4 regions of the Salinivibrio sp. ML198 genome follow, and region 1 is predicted to be linked to each of the others. Evidence: predicted binding sites of a transcription regulator. Region 1 holds the regulator's gene; each other region holds the start of a gene.
The links. The regulator CRP, encoded in region 1, controls carbon source genes, mostly activating them, when cyclic AMP is high. The targets are predictions, from matches to a motif close to TGTGANNNNNNTCACA.
Positions count from the first base shown of each region.

Region 1 (6,090 bases):
GCGCCATTTGGTGGGCCAGGTGCTTCGGGGAACTTACGCCCTAGCGCGTATTACGCGGCAGATTATTGTGCTTATCCCATGGCATCCATGGAGGGCGAGCAGGTGATGCTTCCCGAGACGTTCGCCCCCGGTATACCGACTCAACAGGACTAAGGAGAGCAACATGGACAGTGGCCAAGCGTTATTCGACAAACTGTGGCAGGACTACATCAACCGCCTGTGCCCTTCGGCACATAAGGTGCATGCCTTATTAGAGGAAGGGCAACCTTTGATCAATGACCATATTGCCTTACGGACATTTGGTTTGCCTAAGGTTGGACTAAAGGTACTCGCGCGTCCATTTCTCGCCTTGGGGTATCAGCAAAAAGGTGACTATACCTTTGAAGCGAAAAAGCTCAAGGCTTGCCATTTTGAGCACCCCGATCCCTTGATGCCGAAAGTCTTTATCAGTGAGTTGATGGTCGAGCAATGCTCGCCCGCGCTTCAGGCGATTGTTGAGAAGCTGGTGGCACAAGTTGATGCGTCGTCACTTACAGGCAGCGATTTTCTCCATCAGGGCCGCCTATGGGATATTGATTGGGCAACCTATCAAACGCTTGCCGAAGAGAGTGAATATGCGTCTTGGGTGGCGGCACACGGTTATGGTGCGAACCATTTTACCGTGAGTGTGAATCAGCTGAATGCGCATGATGATTGCCTCTCGGTGAACAACCGATTGCGTGATAATGGCTTTGCGATTAACGAGTCAGGTGGGGAAGTCAAAGGGGATGCATCTGTGTATCTGGAGCAATCCTCCACCATGGCTGACCGCGTGCCCGTTACTTTCTCCGATTGCACGCAAACCATCCCGGGTGGCTTTTACGAGTTTGCTAAGCGGTATGTGTTGCCCAATGGTGAACTCTACCAAGGTTTTGTGGCTGCTTCGGCAGACAAAATCTTTGAAAGCACCCATTAGTGCGTCACACATTGCTTATCGACATCATGGGAAAAGGGAGCGTGTGATACGCTCCCTTTTTTATCGTCTATTGAGCCTCGATGTCGAGCCAAAACGTGTCTGGAATCGCTTGTGTTTCGTTGCTTAAATGCGGGTTGTCGACTCGGATGACAGTACGCTCACCAATGTTCGCCTTTTCAAAGGTTTCCTTAACTAAAGGCGCATTATTGAAAAACTCGATAAATGATCCGTCTTGATACGCCGCTTCAAAAGCGCCATTTAACATCTCGGCGACGTCAGCATGTTGCGGAGACACAAACAGGAACATTGGGAAGCGATAGATCAGCATCAGGTGTGGGTCAACTAACAGGTTACCGTATTGCGGCCGCTCGGCTAATTCACTAAAAGGCTCAATCAAGGCACGAGGGAAGAGATCGGCCCGGCCCGTATCAACCACTTTGAAAATGTTTTCAAAGCTCGATATTTCACGTACGCGAAATCCCGCTGAGTTAAGCACCTTGACGTCGGCCCAACCTTGTCCCTGAATCATAGTAAGAGACTGCAAGTCACTCGCGCTACTTATCTGAGCAAGTTGGGGCTCGGTGGCTTGGTTGGTAATAAACAGGCGGTGGCCGAGTAAGCCACGAAACACGGGATAGCGAACGGGGATCAATTCAGCTTCCAGTGTACGGTCGGCACCAAGCCAGTCGACGGTGAGCTTGCCTTGCTTGAGCATTTCCACCTTACGAGATTGAGAGCCAATTTGGCCGTCAAAGGCTTGTAAGGTAACAGATTCTCCCGACTTTTCGGCAAGAAACTCGATGAGCTCAATGGCATAGAGATCAAGCGCCGAGCCGGCGCGTGGCTCGGGGTGGACAATCGTCGTATTGGACGCAGCATGGACTGAAAACACAGAGAGCGCGAAGGCGGTGAGGGTAATCATGAGTTTTTTCATAAACGACACCTTGTTAATTTTATGTTAACCATGTCGTTTTGAGTGTAGAAGCAATCCGCGTGCTTGCCAGATAATGGAGATAAAAAAACCGACGCCAGGGCGTCGGTTGGTGATACAGAGAGCGGCGCGATTAGCGTGTGCCGTATACCACGATGGTTTTACCGTGTGCGGAAATGAGGTTTTGCTCTTCCAGCATTTTAAGGATACGTCCCACTGTTTCGCGTGAGCAGCCAACGATTTGGCCAATTTCCTGACGGGTGATCTTAATCTGCATACCATCAGGATGCGTCATGGCATCAGGCTGCTTCGCCAAGTTCAATAGGGTTTGCGCAATGCGCCCTGTGACGTCCAGGAAGGCAAGATCCCCCACCTTTTGGCTCGTTACCTGCAAGCGGCGCGCCATTTGTGAGGACAAGCGCATCAAGATATCAGGATTCACTTGGATAAGCTGGCGGAACTTTTTGAATGAAATTTCTGCCACTTCACACGGTGATTTGGCGCGTACCCAAGCAGTGCGCTCTTGGTCTTCTTCGAAAAGCCCGAGCTCACCGATGAAGTCACCTTGGTTAAGGTAAGACAGGATCATTTCCTTGCCTTCTTCATCTTTGATCAGTACGGCCACAGACCCTTTCACGATGTAATACAAGGTCTCCGCCTTTTCACCAGCATGGATAAGCGTGCTTTTCGACGGATACTTATGAATATGACAATGTGAAAGGAACCACTCGAGTGTAGGGTCTGTTTGAGGTTTTCCTGGAACCATATAACTTATTTCCTCTGCATGTGTTGCCCGGCAACAACGTCCTATCTTTGTCTGAGGGGTAACCCATCAGATCATTGCACAGAATACGAAGTCTGAACGCGGGCTACAAGCTCACTGTATGTTAACAAGAGTGTATCTTTTTTTGTTGGTGATTTCTTGATTTTGATCTAGGCCAACCGCCTAAAAAACTGGCAAAAACGTGGCTAAGATCACGGCTTGAGAAGTAATACATCATGAATGCGCTACGCCTCAGCCAATCTTGCCTTTTTCTATCAATTGCTGGATCAATGGACGTATGATCAATTCCATTGCAAAGCCCATTTTTCCTCCCGGCACCACTAAGGTGTTATGGCGCGACATAAACGACCCGGTGATCATTTGCAACAGATAAGGGAAGTCGACGTTTTTCATGCCACGAAAGCGGATCACCACAAAGCTTTCATCCAAAGACGGAATCCCTTTGGCATTTAATGGGTTTGAGGTATCTACCGTGGGAACGCGCTGAAAGTTGATATGGGTGCGAGAAAACTGCGGGGTGATATAGTGCAGATAATCATCCATTGAGCGCACAATCGAGTCGGTCACCGCTTCACGAGAATGGCCTCTATCGCGCGTATCACGGACAAATTTTTGAATCCACTCTAAGTTGACGATGGGGACCATACCAATCAAGAGATCGACGTGCTGCGCAACGTTGACGTCACCGTCGACCACGCCGCCGTGCAACCCTTCGTAAAACAATACATTGGTATTGTCGGCCAAGTCTTGCCATGGCGTGAAGGTACCAGGCATTTGGTTATAGGGCACCGCTTCATCAAAGGTATGTAAGTAGCGGCGGTACTTCCCGGTGCCTTGGTCACCATACTCACGAAAAAACTGTTCCAGCCGAGGGAAGTCGTTGGCGGTGGGGCCAAAATAGCTGATATGTTTACCTTGCTCACGCGCTTTACGGATCTCGACGTCCATTTCGGGACGGGTAAAGCGATGAAAGCTGTCCCCTTCTAGCCAGGCCGCTTTGATGTTCATCATTTGGAACATCTTTCGGAAGGCTTCCGAGGTGGTGGTGGTGCCGGCCCCTGACGAGCCGGTGACCGCAATAATTGGATGTTTAGCCGACATGACGCGCCCTGTCATTCAGTCTGAATTTGTATCGCGATACGGCGAGTACTGCGATGCTAGGATCCGAGTGCTGCTTTACGACGAATATCCACTGTCTCGTGCAACTCAGAATACACAATCACGGCTTCTCCGGATTGCAGTTGTTGGCGAACGTCCTCCACTTTTTGTGCAAAGCTGACTTCTTGCTCACCATAATCGGTTCCTTCCCGTAACACAAAATGCTCAATTAAACCTGTGAGTGTCTCGTCGGGAATCGATTGCCATGGAACCATCATACTACATCACCTTTTATCGATCTCAGGATGGCATGCTAGGGTGCCTGATGTGAATGTTGTGAATTGGCTCGCATTTTACCCGATCATTCCGCGTAATGCAGTGGTTCTCTACGCTTTCTTGATCGTGCGCGTGTCACTCACACGATCCGAATGAGGTGATGGTACGGGTAGATAAGTGGCAAGCCAGTGGGGGACGGCGTGCTCAAGCCAAAACTGTGGCTGTCGCCAACTACCGGCGACAAAGCCAACATGGCCGCCATGTTCAGTGAGTTGGTAATCAATGTTTGCGGGTAACGGGGACGTAGGGATCACCGCGTCGGTCATAAAAGGATCGTCTTTGGCATGAATAATCGCCAGTGGGGCCTTGATGGTGTCGAGCACCGATAAACCACTGCAGGCGCGATAATAGTGGAGGGCATCGTCAAAGCCATGAAGCGGAGCGGTGACGGTTTGGTCGAACTCGAACAGAGTGTTTATCGCCGGGCGCTCCCCCGCGTGCCATCGGCCTACTTGCTGATGCCGTGTGAGCTTTTCCGCTAGGGTTTGTCGCATCGAGCGCAATAAATAGGCTTGATAAATACGGGAAAAGCCTTGCTGGATACGCATCGAGCAGGCGGCAAGGTCAAGTGGCGGCGACACGGCGCAGCCACAGGTCACGATGGGATCATCGTGATAGTCGGCCAGGTAACGCACCAGCATGTTTCCCCCCAAAGAGACCCCGACTGCGCCAATTTGACTCTCTGGATAGGTTTGACGCAAATGGGTTAAGAAGGCGCGTGCGTCCTGGGTTTCTCCCGAGTGATAGGTCCGCGCGGCACGATTGAGGCGGCCACTGCAGCTGCGAAAGTGCATCACCACGCCGCACCAACCTTGGCGTTGGAAGGCCGCGAGCAAGCCGTTGGCATACGGGCTGTCAAAACTGCCTGCTAAGCCATGGAATAAAACAACAATCGGCTGTCCAGGTTGCGGCTGATGCGTCCACGCCAGATCAACAAAATCGCCATCGGGCAGGTCAAATTGCTGCCAGCGAGGGGTGAAAAGCGGGGCACGACGCAGAAAGCGAGGCAACAAGGTTTGCAGGTGCGCATTCCGCGCGCTGGGAATGGGTTTAAACGGTGTCATCATGGTTGCTTCCCTGTTCCTCGGCGGGTGTCACCTTCAGTGATGTGTATAGGTTGCGTGCTGATGGTGACAACTGACGGCAATAGTAGGCGAGAGGAGAGGCGCTGTCCGTGAGCCAGGTTTGACGATTCAGGGCATCGACTAAATCTTGCTGTTGGAATTTTTCTAAGCTGAGCTCGAAGTTAAGCATTTTTTTATATTGCCCACTCCCGACACGCGGCTTGATGTCACGCCGTAAATGACGGTAAGCAATCAGTAAGTGCTCAGAGCGGCTCAATGCGTGCTTCAGTTGTGTGAGGCTCTCGGGCGCAAGACCATAGCCGTGCTGTTCAATCCAGGCGAGTAATAAGGCAAGGTTGACGTTGCCTTGATGCTCGTCTTGGAGCCTGAGGCAAGCTTGCTTCACCTCTGGCTTGCCATAATGATGTAAACAAAACTGCCATAGGTCGGCGGGGTTCGCCATCCCAGGGGTTAGTGTTGATTGAATGTCGCCTCCAGGGCTTCCAGCTCTTCTTGTCGCTCCATCCATTCTTGTTCCACCTCTTCGAGCGTCGATTTGGCATCCGCTTGACGTTGCAATTGCGCCGTGAGTTGCGCCTTATTATCAGTGTGATAAATGTCAGGGTCCGCCAACTGATTTTCTGCGTCAGTGATAATGGCAGAGAGTTGCTCTATCTGTGTGTCGAGATTGTCAATTTTTTTCCGCAAAGGCGCGGTTTGCTTGCGTAACTCGGCATCGCGGCGTTTTTGCGCTTTGCGATCCATCTGTGTTTGTTGCGGCGCTGTTTTCTCCGCGGCCGCTTGTTTTTTGGTCTCGGCGCGATCGGCGCGCTGTTGATCGGTCAGCCAGCGATGATAATCGCTCAAGTCTCCATCAAAGGGTAGCACTGCGCCATTGTCGACCAAGTACAAATCATCGGTG
Region 1 is NZ_MUEZ01000007.1:12,432-18,521, reverse strand. Features, by position in the region: gene astD (succinylglutamate-semialdehyde dehydrogenase) at 1-153, shown strand, start outside; gene BZG25_RS06215 (DUF1338 domain-containing protein) at 164-955, shown strand; gene BZG25_RS06210 (ABC transporter substrate-binding protein) at 1,023-1,889, opposite strand; gene crp (cAMP-activated global transcriptional regulator CRP) at 2,020-2,652, opposite strand; gene BZG25_RS06200 (phosphoribulokinase) at 2,902-3,771, opposite strand; gene BZG25_RS06195 (YheU family protein) at 3,828-4,046, opposite strand; gene BZG25_RS06190 (hydrolase) at 4,155-5,171, opposite strand; gene BZG25_RS06185 (TIGR02444 family protein) at 5,155-5,697, opposite strand; gene BZG25_RS06180 (ABC transporter ATP-binding protein) at 5,640-6,090, opposite strand, start outside.

Region 2 (6,090 bases), on a different contig from region 1:
GATGATCACGTCAGCGACGGCAGGGTGAGAGAGTAAACGCTCAACGGTATGCTCAATCAACATTTTGCCGGCTAGAGGGAGGTATTGTTTCGGGCAGCTAGCTTGCATCCTGCTGCCGACACCTGCGGCAGGTACCACGGCGCTTATTCCGGGCTGTAAAGCGGTGTTGTGCTGCAAAGGGGGTTGTTCGACCACAAGTTATCTTCTTTGGTTGTACCGCCAGTCAACGGCTGTCAGTTACTGGGATTTATCGACTAATCGGAAAAATGTCTCGTCCGGCTTTATCATGCCCAGCTCATTGCGTGCGCGCTCTTCAATCGCTTCTTGCCCACGCTTCAAATCCGCAATTTCTGCGTACATTTGCTGGTTACGCTTAACGAGTTTTTGGTTGGCTTGTTGCTGTACGGCGACATTGGCTTCAATTTGCCAATAGTCTGTCACGCCATTTTTACCCAGCCACAGTTCGTACTGCAGCCACACGAGCGTGAGAAACAGTGCAACCGATAGCAGCCTCATACCTGTACTCCTTCCAATATCGGCTCAGGGTATTCACACCCTGATTGACTAACCGCATAGGCTAGCGGATCCGCTGGCTGGTGTCATGGTTTTCCTAAATGAAAAAAGCCGCCCCGTTAAACGGGACGGCTTTTTGGCAAAAAGTGCTTAAGTGCCGATTATTGGCCTTTCACTTCTTTTAGACCATTAAATGGTGCTTTTTCACCCAGCGCGTCTTCAATACGGATTAGCTGGTTGTACTTAGCCACACGATCAGAACGGCTCATCGAACCGGTTTTGATTTGGCCTGCAGCCGTACCAACCGCCAAGTCAGCGATGGTGGCGTCTTCTGTTTCACCTGAACGGTGAGAGATCACGGCTGTGTAGCCTGCGTCTTTCGCCATCTTGATCGCTGCCAGCGTTTCGGTCAGAGAACCGATCTGGTTGAATTTGATCAGGATAGAGTTCGCCACACCTTTGTCGATACCTTCTTTGAGGATCTTGGTGTTGGTTACGAACAGGTCATCACCCACTAGCTGAAGTTTGTCACCCAGCAGTTCAGTTTGGTGCTTAAAGCCATCCCAATCTGACTCGTCTAGACCATCTTCGATAGACACGATTGGGTATTCTTCAGCCAGTTTTGCCAGGTAGTGGTTAAACTCTTCTGAAGAGAAGGTTTTACCTTCACCTTTCATGTTGTAGATGCCTTGCTCTTTGTCATAGAACTCAGACGCCGCACAGTCCATCGCAAGAGTGATGTCTTTACCCAGCTCGTAGCCCGCTTGCTCAACCGCTTCTTTAATCGCAGCCAGTGCAGCAGCGTTTGATTCTAGGTTCGGTGCAAAACCACCTTCGTCACCCACGGCAGTGCTTAGGCCTTTGGCTTTCAGTACTTTTGCGAGGTTGTGGAATACTTCCGCACCGATGCGCAGTGCTTCTTTCAGGGTTTTCGCGCCAACAGGCTGGATCATGAACTCTTGGATATCAACGTTGTTATCCGCGTGCTCACCACCGTTAAGGATATTCATCATTGGCAGAGGCATTGAGAACTGACCAGCCGTGCCGTTTAGTTCAGCAATGTGCTCAAACAAAGGCATGCCTTTCGCAGCCGCGGCTGCTTTTGCGTTAGCAAGAGACACCGCCAGGATAGCATTCGCACCAAATTTAGATTTGTTGTCAGTGCCGTCGAGATCGATCATCACTTGGTCGATATCGGCTTGGGCTTTCGCGTCTTTACCTTGTAGGGCTTCGGCGATGGGGCCGTTAACCGCTTCAATCGCTTTTAGAACGCCTTTACCCATGAAACGTGACTTGTCACCATCACGCAGTTCTAGCGCTTCGCGAGAACCCGTTGATGCACCTGAAGGTGCTGCCGCCATACCAACGAAGCCACCTTCTAGGTGTACTTCAGCTTCAACGGTTGGGTTACCGCGTGAATCGATGATTTCACGGCCTAGAACTTTAACGATCTTAGACATTGTGATTCCTCTCGTCTGTCATTGTTTTTAAAAATAAAAGCGGCTGCCTACGTTCAGGCGACCGCTCGAATCTCGTTTATAGCTCACCGCGCTGTTTTTTGCCTGCCGCCGCAACAAACCCGGCAAACAGTGGGTGACCATCACGTGGTGTCGACGTGAATTCTGGGTGGAACTGGCACGCAACAAACCATGGGTGCTCAGGGTTCTCGATGATCTCCACCAGCTTTTTATCTGCAGACAAGCCTGAGATTGAAAGCCCCGCTTTTTCTAGCTGCGGACGCAATAAGTTGTTCACTTCATAACGGTGGCGATGGCGCTCGTGGATCTGCGTGTTGCCATAAAGCTGGTGTGCTTTAGAACCTTCGGCAAGGTGGCAAAGCTGTGCGCCAAGACGCATGGTACCGCCCAGATCAGAGGTTTCACTGCGCTCTTCCACTTTGCCTTCTTCATCCACCCACTCGGTGATCAGGCCCACCACTGGGTATTTACTCTCTTTGTTAAACTCGGTCGAGTTTGCGCCTTCCATACCCGCGACGTTACGCGCGTATTCAATCAGGGCAACCTGCATTCCTAGGCAAATGCCGAGATAGGGCAGTTTGTTTTCACGCGCATATTGTGCCGCTAGGATCTTGCCCTCTACACCTCGGTCACCAAATCCACCTGGTACCAAGATAGCATCCAAGTCTTGCAGCATTTCCGTGCCACGTGTTTCAAGATCTTGCGAGTCTACATACTTGATGTTGACGGTGAGACGGTTTTTCAACCCACCGTGCTTCAACGCTTCGTTGACAGATTTATACGCATCCGGCAACTCGATATATTTACCCACCATACCAATGGTCACTTCGCCCATTGGGTTGGCTTCTTCGTAGCTGACCTGTTCCCACTCTGACAGGTCAGCTTCCGCCGCTTCAATGCCAAAGCGGCTGCAAACCAGATCATCCAAGCCTTGAGAGCGGATGAGTGATGGGATTTTGTAGATAGAGTCTACGTCTTTCATGGTGATCACGGCTTTTTCTGCCACATTACAGAACAGCGCAATTTTCGCGCGCTCATTGGCCGGGATCGGGCGCTCACTACGACACACCAGTACATCAGGCTGGATACCAATCGATAGCAGCTCTTTCACCGAATGTTGCGTTGGCTTGGTTTTCACTTCACCCGCGGCCGCCAAATAAGGGACCAGAGTCAAGTGCATAAACATGGCATGTTCGCGGCCGACTTCAACGGTCAGCTGACGAATCGCTTCTAAAAACGGCAGCGACTCAATGTCGCCCACTGTCCCGCCGATTTCGACAATGGCAATATCGTGACCTTCACCACCGGCGATGATGCGGTCTTTGATCGAATTGGTGATGTGTGGAATCACCTGAATGGTGGCTCCCAGGTAATCTCCACGGCGCTCTTTGCGCAGTACATCCGCATACACACGACCAGAGGTAAAGTTATTACGCTTGGTCATTTTGGTGCGGATAAAGCGCTCGTAGTGGCCGAGATCAAGGTCGGTCTCTGCGCCGTCTTCCGTGACGAATACTTCCCCGTGCTGGGTAGGGCTCATTGTCCCTGGATCCACGTTGATATAAGGGTCGAGTTTCATGATGGTGACGTTAAGGCCACGCGCTTCAAGAATGGCTGCCAATGAGGCTGCAGCAATACCCTTACCGAGGGAGGATACAACACCGCCCGTAACAAAAATGTAGTTCGTCGTCATGCTAAACCTGAGAGTTGGATTTAGAGGAAATTAATGAAGTTCTGGACGGGACATTATGATACCAGACCCCATTGACTCCCACAATGTGAAAGCTACCACACACCCTGGTGTTTTTAATTGTCACAAATCAATTATGCCAATTACAGGATATTTACTTATTCGCCTTTTTGACGGCCTGCCATGCCGATTCTAGTTCATCTAGCTGACATTGTTGAATGTTTTTTTCATTATCACGTAAGTGGTTTTCAATCTTACGAAAGCGAGATTCAAATTTTTGGTTGGCACGGCGTAGGGCTTGCTCGGCATCTGTCCCTAGGTGGCGAGCCAAATTTACCACCGCGAATAACAAGTCCCCGACTTCTTCCTCCACACGCGCCTGGTTGACAGAAGTTTGCGCCAGCTCTTGCTCGACTTCTTCAATCTCTTCCCGCACTTTATCTATCACAGGGGCGACAGTCGGCCAATCAAAGCCCACACGTGCACAACGCTTTTGCAATTTATACGCTCGTATTAAGGCGGGTAAGCCTTGTGTCACCCCATCGAGCACACTTTCCGGTTGCACAGAGGACGATTTCTCGGCGCGCTCTTTCGCTTTGATACCTTCCCAATCTGGTGCCATTAAAGGCTTTCCCTGCGCATCTTTGGGACCAAAAACATGAGGATGACGACGGATGAGTTTGTCGCAAATGCCGCGCACCACATCCTCAAAATCAAAATGGTTTTCTTCCCGCCCCAATTGACTGTAGAACACAATTTGAAAAAGTAGGTCACCGAGCTCATCTTTTAGGTCTGACCAGTTTTCACGTTCAATGGCATCCGCCACTTCATAGGCTTCTTCTAGCGTATGAGGCACGATGGAGGCGAAGTGTTGCGCGTTGTCCCAATCACAACCTTTGTCGGGATCACGTAAGGCCGCCATAATGGTCAGTAATTGCTCGATAGGAGCCATAAAAGCATTCCTTCTAAAAAAACGCCCTGTCGAGACAGGGCGAAGGATGATTAGCGAAGACGTTTGGCCTCGACCACATCTTTTACTTGTTCAAGCCGGTTAACCACGCGGCTCAGGGTGTCGAGATCGGAGATTTCTAAATCAAAATCCATAATAGACATTTGTTTTTTGTAATCCACGCGACTTTGCATGCCCGCTACGCGTGCTTTTTCATTGCTGAGCACGGTATTGATGTCTTTGACCAACCCGGTACGCTCATTGGCAGATAAGCGGATCCGCACATGGTACTGACCAATGTGCCCTTTACCCCAAACCGTGGCAATAATGCGCTCGGGCGCGTGATGACTCAGTTCGTTGAGTTGCTCACAATCAGCGCGGTGCACAGAGATACCCCGCCCTTGGGTGACAAAACCTTTGATCTCATCACCGGGTAATGGCTGACAACAACGCGCAAGGTGAGTCATTAAGTTATCAACCCCCTCCACAACCACTGCATCACGGTGCGCCTTGCCCGTATTCGGCTTTTGCTCACTTTGTTGCAGCTTCTCTAAAAGCTGTTGCTCTTCTTCTTCAAGACTTGGCTTGTTAATCAGGCCATTGATATGGTTAACCACCTGATTAATACGCAAATCACCGCTACCAACTCCCGCGTAGAGCTCATCCAGTGTATTCACATTAAAGCGTTTGAGCGCGAGTTGAGCGTCTTTGCTGGTACCACCGATTTTTTGCAGCTCAGTATCCAAAATCTCTTTACCCGCGGCAATGTTCTTATCTTTATCCTGTTTGCGGAACCAAGCATTGATTTTGGCGCGTGCCCGGCTCGAATTCACAAAGCCATGGCTGGGATTTAGCCAATCTCGCGAGGGGTTGGGCTCTTTTTGGGTAATGATTTCTACCTGGTCGCCCATTTGAAGGTGATAAGTGAACGGGACAATACGCCCTTCCACTTTCGCTCCGATACACCGATGCCCTACCTCGGAGTGAATATGGTAAGCAAAATCCAACGGCGTGGCGCCGCTGGGTAAGTCCACGACATCGCCGCGCGGGGTAAAGGCATAAACCCGGTCGTCAAACACTTGGCTGCGCAGCTCATCGAGCATTTCACCCGAGTCTGACATTTCTTCTTGCCATGCCAACAGTTTACGCAGCCAGGTAATTTTCTCGTCGTACCCACTGCGCCCACTGGCCGCCCCTTCTTTATACTTCCAGTGTGCGGCGACCCCAAGCTCTGCATCATCGTGCATTTGTTTGGTGCGGATTTGAATTTCTACCGGTTTACCTTCCGGCCCCAGCACCACAGTATGAATGGATTGATAACCATTGGGTTTCGGGTTGGCGACGTAATCATCAAACTCTTTGGGCAGATGGCGGAATTTGGTGTGCACGGCCCCTAACGCGGCGTAACAATCTTGTAGCTCTTCTGCGATGATGCGTACCGCACGCACGTCAAACAACTC
Region 2 is NZ_MUEZ01000004.1:14,422-20,511, forward strand. Features, by position in the region: gene ispD (2-C-methyl-D-erythritol 4-phosphate cytidylyltransferase) at 1-195, opposite strand, end outside; gene ftsB (cell division protein FtsB) at 238-516, opposite strand; gene eno (phosphopyruvate hydratase) at 675-1,973, opposite strand; gene BZG25_RS03535 (CTP synthase) at 2,050-3,684, opposite strand; gene mazG (nucleoside triphosphate pyrophosphohydrolase) at 3,836-4,633, opposite strand; gene relA (GTP diphosphokinase) at 4,684-6,090, opposite strand, start outside.
Region 2: a site for CRP is predicted at 3,769-3,784, ahead of BZG25_RS03535 (CTP synthase). Genes of this name have one in related genera too.

Region 3 (6,090 bases), on a different contig from region 1:
CTTGGTCGATAATGATACCATTCTCACGGTTATACTCCGCCACCAGCGCTTCCATGTCGGCATAGGCGGCAAAGCCATCCCCTTTTAACTCGACGGCATCTAAAGGCATCACATCACCGTTATCGAACTCGGCTTGCCATTGAGCATCGTCAAAATAATGCTCTGCTTGGACTTTTGTTTTTAGTCGAGTATCGAGATCAATCGTCGTATCACGCCCATCAACGTTGAGTTCAAAGAGGTACGGTCGTGATGTAAAGACAAGATCTCGACTACCTCGCTTAACCTCACCCTCAAACCGCACCACAATTTGATGGTTGCCATCCGGCAACTCAATCGTCTGAGTTGGAGACCAGTTGTCAAACGTCACTTTTTCGCCATCAACAACAACGAATTCGATATTGCGTGCTGAGGTAATTTCTGCGGCATTAGTCACACTCGATGCCATGAGAGTACATAGCACCAAGCCCACACCTACTACTTTTTTCATCTTTTCTCCAAACCGTGATAATAAAAAAGCCGCCCTAAGGCGGCTTTTGTAACCAGTGCTACATTTAGCAATGATGGTATAAGCTCAATTAGAACTTAACTTCCATACCAGCTACGTAACCCCAATCTTGCTCGTCACCGTCGCTGTCACCCACTTCAGCGTATACTTTTGCATTGCTGTGCAGTGCGTAAGTAACGTTAGCGTAGTAACCGTTTACGTCGTCTTGTTGACCGTCAACGTCTTGGTTATCAAAGCCGATTGCGTAAGTAGTTTTACCCATAGTGTAGTCAGCAGCGATAGACACATAATCAGTGTCAGTATCTACACCTTCCAAGTCTGCTGATTTACGACCAACAGATGCTGCAATACCTACGTTTTCGATACCTGCGTACTCAACTTCGAAGTTGTAAGTATCAACTGAGTCATTGCTATCACGGTTGATGTTGTCAGCTTTTTGATAGTAAACACGTGCGTCTACGTCAGCTACACGGTAGCCTAAACGGCCTTCGTAGATTGCGATGTCATCGCCGCCGCCGTAGTAGCCTTTATCTGTGTCTTCAGCTTCACCGAGAGAGTCATCTTCAAAGCCGTCGCTCTTGTCAGTATAAGTCGCTGCTGCATAGAAAGTACCGTTATCATAAACGTACTTGCCTACTTGTTGCGCGTGAGTGTAGTCAGAGCCAAACGAGTTTACAGATAGCTCGTAGTCTTTAGTGATACCAGCGTCATCCATCAGCAATAGCTGACGACCCGCGGTGAATTGACCCCAATCACCTTTCAGACCAACGTAGAGCACGTTGTTTTCAACATTACCGTTTGTGTCAGTGTCTTCGTCTGCGCCTTCGAATTCGAAATCAACAGCAGCGATTGCACTCAGTTTGTCAGAAACGGTTACTTCAGTATCAAACTGAACATCACCGTCGTCTAGACGCCATGCACCGTCACGGTCGTTACCGATTTTCTGGATGTACTGAACTTCAGCTGCACCAGACGCGTCTACTTTAACGCCTTCTGCGTCATACAGGTTGATGCTTGCTGATGCTGAGCCAGCAGCCAGCAGAGCTGGTACTGCCATTGCTAGAATAGTCTTTTTCATGGTTAATCCACTGCCTTTTCTATTTAGTCATTATGAGTTCCTTCTTGGAACTCTGTTTTATGGTGACTGTCACTCTATTACCAGCAGCAAAAACGCTGCGAAGAACAAAATGCCAGTTCACTGAAACTTCGTGGCTAATCGTGCAGAACATTTGTAGTTCTGTCAACTCGCCGGAAGCGCATTACAATCTAGACAAAAACCGCTTAAAAACAACAATATAGTAATATTTGTTGAACTGAGATCACAGTTTAATTGACTCAACACCCGCCTTTTGATGAAAATAAACAACAAACACTAACAACATAAAACACCAAAAATTACAGTATTTATTGCTTATATTGGAATAAAAAACTAATCAATAGCTTAAATCAGGCGTTTTGTTAATCAAACGGCAGATCAGCAAGATAGCGAAGAATGGTTCAAATTAAATTCGTGACCAGGATCTCATATCTGTAAGGAAATCTTGCAGTTCGCGATCGTTTTCACGTTTTTGCCCCGTGTTATACTAGGTGCCAACCTTTGCAACTCGGACCTGTTGATGCTCAGTCCTGCCGTAAAATCAGACATTCGCGCGTGCTACCAAACGCTACAAGATCAACTTCCCCACTTTATTCCCCGTAAAGCTCAGAACTATTTGGTGGCAGAGCTCGCGAAGACCCTAGCTGGCGATTACGAGCCTAAACGGCGACTATTAGTGGCAGAAGCAGGCACAGGGGTCGGTAAGTCGATGGCCTATCTGATGGGCGCGATCCCGTTTGCACTCAACAACAATAAAAAAGTGGTTATTTCAACCGCGACGGTGGCGTTGCAAGAACAGCTTGCCAATAAAGACATCCCGTTTTTTCATCGCATCTGCCCCAAACCGTTCGATTTTATTTTAGCCAAAGGGCGTCAACGCTATTGCTGTGCACATAAGCTCAGTGCGGTAGCGGACATGGAAAGCATTCAAGGGGCGCTATTTACCCAAAAACCCAAGCGCAGCGAGCAATTATTACTCAACGATCTCTACGCTGCGCTGAGCCGAGGTAAGTGGGATGGTGACAGAGACAGTTGGCCAAAACCCATTGCTGATCATCTTTGGCAAGCCATCGCCTCTGATAAGCACACTTGTCATGCCGGTTTGCCCGCCCACCGTGCTTGCCCGTTTGCTAAAGCACGAGAGGCGATGGATAAAGCGGATGTGGTGGTGGTGAACCACAGTTTGCTGCTCGCCGATCTCGAACTAGGCGGCGGAGTGATCTTGCCCGAGCCGGAGCAATGCCTGTATATGGTTGACGAAGCTCATCACTTGCCTACTGTCGCGCGAGACTTTTCTGCCGCCAGTGCCAGCCTGTTGGGTGTGGTCAGCTGGCTGGAAAAGCTCAATCAAGCGACGACCAAGTTGGGGAATACCGCTGATATTAAGCGCGCACATCGGTTTGTGGATAGCTTGCTAGACGCGATTCAAACCTTAATCCCAGGCTTACGCGAGGTTAAACAACAGCTCAGTCAATTGCCGCTCAACGATGATGGTTGCTACCGCTTTGCTGATGGCGAGCTCCCCGATGCGCTTACCTCACCCAGTGAGCAACTCAAAAAGGCGAGTAAAAAAGCCCATCAGGCATTGGGAAAAATTCATGATTTGATCAATGAACGTCTGAAAGAAAATGACATTTCGGCCAAACTGGCTGATCCGGCGCTCGCGGAAACGGCTTTTTTCCTGCAACGGTTAGAAAATTTAGAAAAGGTGTGGACCTTGATGGCTCAACCTAATTCGGATAAAGGCGCCCCCTTGGCACGTTGGGTGCGAGCGTGTCGCGAGCGCGAAGGCGACCTTTGGATCCATGTCTCCCCCTTGGAAGTGGGTTGGCGTTTAGACCAAATGCTCTGGTCCCGTGCAGCCGGGGTTGGCCTCTTTTCCGCGACCTTACGTGCACTCAACCGGTTCAATTATTTCTGCCGTCAAGTGGGCTTGAGCGAAACCGACGGCTCGCGTTATTTAGCCTTGCCTTCTCCATTTGATTACCCCAACAAAGCGCGCTTGGTGATCCCGACGATGCCTTGTGAACCTCAAGCGAGCGACTTTACGGATGTGCTGAGCGATAAAATACTCGAACATCTGGAAGGCGAACGCGCCTCTTTGGTGCTCTTCGCCTCCTACTGGCAAATGCAGCAAGTGACAAAAGCGATAGAAAGCACCTGCAAGCAACGGGGCTGGCAGCTGCTTTGCCAAGGGAGCCAGTCGCGTACCGGATTACTAAAGGCGCATCAGCAAGCGGTTAACGCTGACAAAACCAGTATCATTTTTGGTACCGGCAGCTTTTCCGAAGGCTTGGATTTACCGGGTAAATTATTGACCAACCTCATTATTACTAAGATCCCTTTTGCCGTGCCCACCTCGCCGGTGGAAGAAGCGCACGCGGAGTATATCGAGCGCTGTGGTGGCAACCCGTTTTTACAAATCGCGGTGCCAGAGGCGAGTAAAAAGCTTGTACAATCAGTCGGTCGTCTACTGCGCAAAGAAGAGGACTCTGGTAAAGTAGTGCTTCTTGACCGGCGCATTATCACCCGTAGATATGGCCAATCCTTACTCGACTCGCTACCTCCCTTTACACGCGTGATCGAACCTTAAACTGACGAGTTAACATGCTGGAACTGATTGACCTCTCTACTTTAGTTATTCTGGGGCTGACCGCGTTTGTCGCTGGATTTATTGATGCGGTAGCTGGCGGTGGCGGCATGCTCACTGTCCCTGCCCTATTATCACTTGGCCTGCCGCCGCATGTTGCGTTAGGCACCAATAAGCTGGCCGCGACCTTTGCGTCGAGCACCGCCGCGTTCACTTATTATAAAAAGCGCCTATTTTCTCCCTTATTTTGGCAGCATGCGTTTTGGGGGACCTTAATTGGCGCCACGGCCGGCACCCTGCTGGTGGACGTTCTGAGTACCGAATGGTTAGAGAAGGCCATTCCCATTGTGGTGTTGGTCGCCGCCGTGTATACCATCTGGCATCCACACCCTAAAGGCGATAACAACCAGCTACCCGCACGTTGCCCAAAGCTGCCCATAAAACAGTGGAGTCAGGGTTTATCACTTGGCTTTTATGACGGGGTGGCAGGTCCGGGAACCGGCGCGTTTTGGACGGTTTCCACCATGTCGCTCTATCGGATGAATATTTTGCTATCCTCGGGATTAGCAAAGGCGATGAACTTTACCAGTAACTTCACCTCACTGGTGGCGTTCGCGCTGTTAGGCCATGTAAGCTGGGCGCTGGGCTTAACCATGGGAGCCTGCTTAATGCTAGGGGCTTTTATTGGCGCTCACTCAGCCATCCGCTTTGGTAGCCGTTTTATTCGCCCTATTTTTATCACCGCGGTGGTTATTCTAGCGGGCAAACTCGCCGTTGATGCTTGGTTCTAGCCCTCATTGAGAGAGAAAACATCATGAAAGCGCAAATCGATGCCATGGCTCAACATTTAGATCAACTCGCCGTTCAAGCCGCAGAGGTTGATCGTCGCCGAGGAGAAGCCAAGGCACCGCTATTTGCCACGCCACTTTTTCACTGCAAAGGTAAGTTATTAACGCCCTGTGTTAATGAAGCACAAGGCCTGTTAGCCGTGATGCGCCGCGATCATCAGCAAGGGGTACTAACGGATGCGCGAGCCACCCATATTTGCGAAACCTTGTTAGCACAAATCACCGCACTCCAGCGTGAACTTGCCACTCAACCTTTACGTAAGCAAGAACAAGCTCGTCGTGGTCCAAGACGCCAATCTATCGGTGAGCTCTATCAAGACTTGGCCAAGCATCAAGACTGGGAGCGGCGTCTCGCCGACAAACTCCGTGATGCCAACGCCAGTGTTGAGATGGCCTCCAGTCCGGCTGTACGGCAACAGCATCAAAAGCAAGTTCTCGCGCTCGAGCAGCGTCTAGCGCGGTGCACCAAAGCCCGAGAACGCATTGAAACCACCATTACTTACCGGGAAAAGCGATAACGTAAGGAGCGAATGTGCTACCACTGATATACCATCCCATTTACTCTGATTTCCCGCTTCCCGAGGGTCACCGTTATCCACTGCAAAAGTACCGGCTGCTGTTCGAACGATTGCAAGCGCTTGGATTGCCGGTTGAGTTTTACCAGCCCACCGCCGCGCACAGAGAGATCATTGACGCGATTCATGACCCCGCCTATGTGAGTCAATTACTCGAGGGCAACTTGCCTTTGGTAAAAATGCGTCGTATTGGGTTTCCTTGGAGTGAGTCGCTAATAAAGCGCAGTTTAACCTCACTGGGTGGCACCACCTTAACGGTGGATCAGGCATTGCGCACGGGTCTGGCTATTCACCTTACCGGCGGCTACCATCACGCCCATTATGACTTTGGCAGTGGCTTTTGTTTATTTAACGACTTAATGATTGCTGCGCGTCATGCCCTCACGCAGCCGGGCATAGAGACAGTGATGATCGTCGATTGCGATGTTCACCACGGTGACGGCACCGCCGCGCTAGCCTCCTCACATCCAGATATT
Region 3 is NZ_MUEZ01000003.1:146,150-152,239, forward strand. Features, by position in the region: gene BZG25_RS03150 (DUF2057 domain-containing protein) at 1-487, opposite strand, end outside; gene BZG25_RS03155 (porin) at 576-1,583, opposite strand; gene dinG (ATP-dependent DNA helicase DinG) at 2,122-4,194, shown strand; gene BZG25_RS03165 (TSUP family transporter) at 4,209-4,982, shown strand; gene BZG25_RS03170 (primosomal replication protein) at 5,006-5,557, shown strand; gene BZG25_RS03175 (histone deacetylase) at 5,572-6,090, shown strand, end outside.
Region 3: a site for CRP is predicted at 2,015-2,030, ahead of dinG (ATP-dependent DNA helicase DinG). Genes of this name have one in related genera too.

Region 4 (6,090 bases), on a different contig from region 1:
CTTCTTCTTTGCTCCAACCGCTATTCGGTTTGGCCGCACGATGATTCGCAAGCCACAAGGCGAACACAAAGCCAAGTAAATACATTAAACCGTACCAACGCACGGCTACCGGACCAAGTTCAAATAAGATGGGGTCGATTGACGGAAAGGTAATGTAGCCTTCGGCCATGAATGGGATCCTTTATTTCAACAACATGCTGGCGCCGACAATAACAAGAAAGACGGCAAAAATACGTTTTATTTGCGCAGTGGGTAGTCTCACCGCCAGTTGAGCACCGACCCGTGTCATCAATACCGACGTTGACACGACGCCGAGCAACGCAGGCAAATACAAATATCCGACACTGAGCGCGGGCAAGGGTTCCGTTTGACGCCAGCCCAACCACATAAAACTCATCATGCCACCCAGCGCCAACACCGCGCCCCCCGCCGAGGCACTGCCAATGGCTTGGTGCATACTCACTCCGCGCCAATGCAGGTATGGGACGGTAAACGAGCCGCCCCCGATCCCCGCTAAGCTAGAAAGTGTCCCAATCAGCGTGCCCGCAAAGGACAGTCGCAGCCAATGCGGTAAAGGACGCGCGCGATAGGGACGCCGATTGAGCAACATTTGTAGCGCCATAGCGAGTACTATCACGCCAAACAGGCGGGGCAACCAATCGTGTGGCAGCCGATCCGCAAGCCCTGCCCCCAAGACGCCGCCCAGCATCATGCCAGGGACGAGCGCTTTAACCGCCTCAAGGTGAACATTCCCCAGACGAAAATGGCGCCAAGCAGAGGCACTCGACGTCAGTACAATGGTCGCGAGCGAGGTAGCGAGCGCAATGGGCATCACCACAGTGGGCGCAATACCGAACACGGGGAGGAGAAAGGTCAGCGCAGGCACGACGACCAACCCGCCACCAATTCCCAGAAGGCCAGACAACGTCCCCACGCAGGCACCCAGCAGCATACACATTACAAAGAGTAGGGCCGTTAAGCTGGTTATCATCGCAGCTGTCCGACTTTGACCAACGCCTCTAACCCTTGCGCGGCCAGAAAAGCTTCAGTGGCAGCGCGGATCTCGTCTGGATGATCCAGGGTTAGCATCTGCTTGGCCTGCGTGACTAAATGCGCGTGCGATAAACGGCTTAGCAAATACTTAATCTTGGCCACGTTGCGGGTATTCATACTGAGCTGGTGATACCCCAACCCCACCAGCAAAGACGCCCCCACCGGATCACCGGCTAGCTCTCCACACACACTAACCGGAAGCTGATGACGGCTCCCCACAGCGGCAATCGACGCTAATGCGTGTAATACCGAGGGGTGCAGCGCATCAAAAATATCAGCCACGCGCGCATTGTTGCGATCGACCGCTAATAGATATTGAGTGAGATCATTGGTGCCGACCGAAAGAAAATCGACATCGCGCGCAATGTTATCGAGCTGATAAAGAATAGAGGGAACTTCAACCATGATCCCCAATAAAGGGATATTGATACTTTGCCCAGCTTGGTGTGCCTCTTGGCTGACCTCTTGATAAGCACGGCTAATCAACGCCTTGGCTTCCAATAACTCGTTACGCCCAGAGATCATCGGCAGCAATAGCTTAAGGTTGTTAAAACCAATACTGGCACGCAACATGGCGCGAACTTGAATCAAGAAGATATCCGGGTGGTCGAGGGTAAAACGGATCCCGCGCCAGCCTAAAAACGGGTTGTCCTCTTCAACACTTAAATACGGTAATGGTTTATCGCCGCCAATATCTAAGGTGCGCATCACCACAGGTTTATCAGGGTAACTGGCAAGAATCGCACGGTATTGTTTGACCTGCTCGTCTTCAGACGGAAAACGGCGCTGCATCAGAAACGGCACTTCCGTACGAAAGAGCCCAACACCGTCAACGCCCTGATTGATTGCAATCTGGCTATCGGCGCTTAAGCCGGCGTTTAAGTGAACTTCAATACGCGTGCCATCCTGAGTATGTCCTGGTGCCGCAAGTGCCGTCTCAAACGTAGACTGTAGGCTCGCTTCCTCTTGCACGAGGTGCTGGTATTCATTGATCAATGCCTCAGCGGGCTCGATCATCAGCACCCCTTTGTGGCCATCGAGGATCACGGTTTTTTGATGAAGCTTAGCGGGCGAAAAGCTGACGCCCATCACCGCCGGGATCCCCAACGCACGCGCCAAGATCGCCGCGTGTGAGTTCGCCGCCCCTTCTTCCGCCACCACACCAGTGAGCAACGCGCGAGGAATGGACGCTAACATGCCCGCCGTTAGCTCTCGCGCCAACAGCACAATGGGTGTCGAAACCGGTGGTGGACTCCCCGCAGGCGCAATTAAAAAGTAAAGCAGCCGCTGTCCTAACTCTTTCACATCGCCCGCTCGGGCTTTTAGGTAAGGATCATCCATCGCGGCAAAACGGGCAGAAAAGGCTTCAACCGTTTGTCTCACCGCCCAAGTGGCGGCATCCCCTTGTTGGACCCGTACTGTCATGTCTTCACGCAGCATAGGATCGTTAAGCAGATGAACAAACAAATCAAAAATCGCCAGCGCGTCTTTTTGCAGCTCTTTATCAAAGCGTTTACGCAGACGGCGAAACTCGGTACTGGCATCGTCAATCGCCGCGTCCAGTCTGTCGAGTTCACCTTGTGTATCTAGGTGGCAAGCAGGCGCCACCTCTTCAAGCCGCGGTTGAGAGTCATCACACCATGCTTGTGCGATCCCAATGCCCGGCGACGCAGGCATTCCCTCTAGCAACACGGGAGACGGCGCTCCCTGCCAGCCACCTTGGGCATCGGCATGCGCAAACACCACGGCCAACTGCGCGGCTAAGGTCACGAGAAAGGACTCTTCGCTCTCATCAAACTGGCGGGGTTGATGTTGTTGCACCACCAGCACACCCAACACCTTTTTGCGATAAATGATAGGCGTGCCAAGAAAGGATTGAAAGGCATCTTCGCCGGTGGAGGGGAAGGGTTTGAACGCGGGGTGCTTACGCGCGTGCGCCAAATTTAAAGGCTCAGCACGCTGACCCACCACACCGACCAAACCCTCGCCAAATGCCATCGACACTTGTGCACAAGGGTCGAGGCCTTGTGTTGCCATAAGCTCAAACTGTTGGTGTTCGGCATTGGCAAGATAAACGGAGCAGCACTCGGTACGCATCGCCACGCAAGTTTGTTGCACCAAGGTGTGTAACGCCTGCTCAAGATCTGAAGACGCCGCCACACTTTGCACAATATTCCTTAACTGCGTGAGCACCCAATCTCTCCTTACATTTATCCTCGCTTGTGTCGACGCCGAGGTTTGCGTTCTTTAAACGGCATCGCAAGTGGCGCGAATTCTTTCATCGCACGCCGATACACTTCCCGCTTAAATGCCACCACTTGCCGCACTGGATACCAATAGCTCACCCAGCGCCAGCCATCAAACTCTGGTGTCCCCCCGCGCGAGACATTAACGCGTGACTCGTCACATTCAAGTTTGAGCAAAAACCACTTTTGCTTTTGCCCGATACACACGGGCTTGGAATCCCAGCGCACAAGGCGTTTGGGTAACTTGTAGCGTAGCCAATGTCGACTAGTCCCCAAGATGCGTACATCTTTTTTAGTCAGCCCCACTTCTTCATACAATTCCCGGTACATCGCTTGTTCAGGGCTTTCCCCCTCATCGATGCCACCTTGTGGAAACTGCCATGAATGCTGACCATATCGACGAGCCCAGAGAACTTGACCGTGGCCGTTACAAATTACTATCCCCACGTTGGGACGATAGCCATCGCCATCAATCACTGGACGACCTCAATGATAAATCTCTACTGAACCTGATTTTTTCACAAAAAGCGGTGAAGGGTAAACAAACATTGTGGATTGAGCGTTGTTTTTGCGCACTCGTCGTCATCTGAGGATAACTCAGCCCCTAACAGGAAGTTATAAACATAGCAATGAGAGTTTGCGCACATTTATTCACGCTTTCTGTGGATAGATTTGTGAAGAATCCTAGAAAAAGTTCACTTCTCGAACGATTAAGGATCGTGTCATAGAATTAAAAGCGACATAAAAAACAACAAATGTATTAATAATCAGTTAATTAAAGACGCGTCGCAACAAAAGGATCTTTTTTAAGATCGAGCGATCGTCAAAGACACACAGATCGCTCAAAGATCCACCAATCAGAAAATTATCCACACCAATAGCGCAAAAAAACGGCAGGTTCGCGATTTTTCACATTTTCACCCTCCTTTACGTACTGTATATTTGATCATGACAGTCGGGAAACTCATCAATCATCCTTCAGCTGTGGATAACTACAAGCGTACGGATAGGATCATCAAGGGTAGGATCGACTTGCAGCTAATACAGCAGTTCTTGATAATGCACGCTCTCAACGTAACGAGCAGGATCCCAGCACAGTGATACAGCCCCCCGCATCCGAGCAGGTATTGATGGAGCGAGCACTCGCCCTCGCCGGTCTGACCCTTGGCGAAGTCAGCGAGACACTGTCGATCCCTTGTCCAGCGTCACTCACGCGAGAGAAAGGTTGGATTGGCATGTTACTCGAGGCCTGTTTGGGCGCCAACGCCGGCAGCAAACCCGAACAAGACTTTGCGCATTTAGGCATTGAGCTAAAAACAATTCCGGTCAACGGCGATGGTAAGCCGCTGGAAACCACCTTTGTGTGCGTTGCGCCGCTCACTGGGATCGCGGGGGTGCGCTGGGAAAATAGCCATGTGCGGCAAAAACTGTCACGCGTCTTGTGGATCCCCGTTGAAGGCGAACGCGATATACCGGTATCACAGCGCCGCATTGGCACGCCATTATTATGGTCCCCTAGCCAAGAGGAGGAAGCGCGACTGCGCGCCGATTGGGAGGAGTTAATGGATTGGGTAGCACTCGGTCGCGTGACGGAAATCACAGCCCGCCAAGGTGAGTCTCTCCAACTACGACCCAAAGCAGCCAACGGCAAGGCCTTGACCGACGCTTTCGGCCCCGATGGTGAGCCGATCCGTACCTTGCCACGCGGCTTTTATTTACGCACGCAATTCACCCACCAAATCTTGCGTCGTTACTTTGTGGATCCGAAGTAAGTGTCAATCCGCACGCATGACATCCCGCGCGTTTAGGTAAAACATCAAAAACGAATTGGCATATCTTCTCGACAGCTTGGCTCGCCCCCGGTGGCAAACTCATCGTAAGGGTCCATCAAGCGTAATACGCCCTCTTCAATTCCCAGGGCTTTAAGTTTCTCCCCGACTTGCCCGACATGATCAAACTGCATCACTTCACCGGTTTGGTCTGAGCGTAAAGGCTCTAATTCATGCTTCACTTCTACTTCGACCGAGTATTTTGCGCCGCCTGCGTGTGCCATCACATAACATTGTGGACATGAGCGAGGATCCGCGCGCATCCAGGCTTTAAGCTGTGAATAGTTCATCTGACTTTCCTCTAGATTACACTTTTTCGTGTCCATCATGCCTAGCAATAACACCGCGCTCAGACCGATACCATCGGACAGTCCATTTAGTAATGGTCAATATTTAACCAGCTGTCAAGCCGCAGCTAAACCGCTTTCGATCATTTTTAAAATTCTCTACTATGGACTGCCATAGGTCGATTGCAGACAAGGAGAAAGGATGCAATACCACCGTTTGCCCCATTCCTCGCTAGAGGTGAGTAAAGTGTGCTTAGGCACCATGACATTTGGTGAGCAAAATAGTGAAGCTGACGCCCATGCGCAGCTCGATCTTGCCTTTGAGCGGGGCGTGAATTTCATTGATACCGCTGAAATGTATCCCGTTCCCCCCAGCCAATCCACACAAGGTTTAACCGAACAGTACATCGGCAGCTGGTTAGAAAAGTCCGGGAAGCGCGATCGTGTTATCCTCGCCACCAAGGTAGCCGGACCACGCAATGTCCCCTATATCCGTGACAATATGTCGCTTAACCGACGCCATATTCATCAAGCCGTTGAGGATAGCCTGACACGACTAAAAACCGACTATATCGATTTGTATCAAGTGCACTGGCCACAGCGGCACAATAATTGTTTTGGTAAGCTCAATTATCCGTATCAAGATGAACACTCTGGGGTCACCATCCTCGACAC
Region 4 is NZ_MUEZ01000015.1:40,294-46,383, forward strand. Features, by position in the region: gene lgt (prolipoprotein diacylglyceryl transferase) at 1-169, opposite strand, end outside; gene BZG25_RS11530 (sulfite exporter TauE/SafE family protein) at 182-988, opposite strand; gene ptsP (phosphoenolpyruvate--protein phosphotransferase) at 988-3,246, opposite strand; gene rppH (RNA pyrophosphohydrolase) at 3,264-3,776, opposite strand; gene mutH (DNA mismatch repair endonuclease MutH) at 4,400-5,071, shown strand; gene BZG25_RS11550 (DUF6482 family protein) at 5,116-5,418, opposite strand; gene BZG25_RS11555 (NADP(H)-dependent aldo-keto reductase) at 5,618-6,090, shown strand, end outside.
Region 4: a site for CRP is predicted at 3,930-3,945, ahead of rppH (RNA pyrophosphohydrolase). Genes of this name have one in related genera too.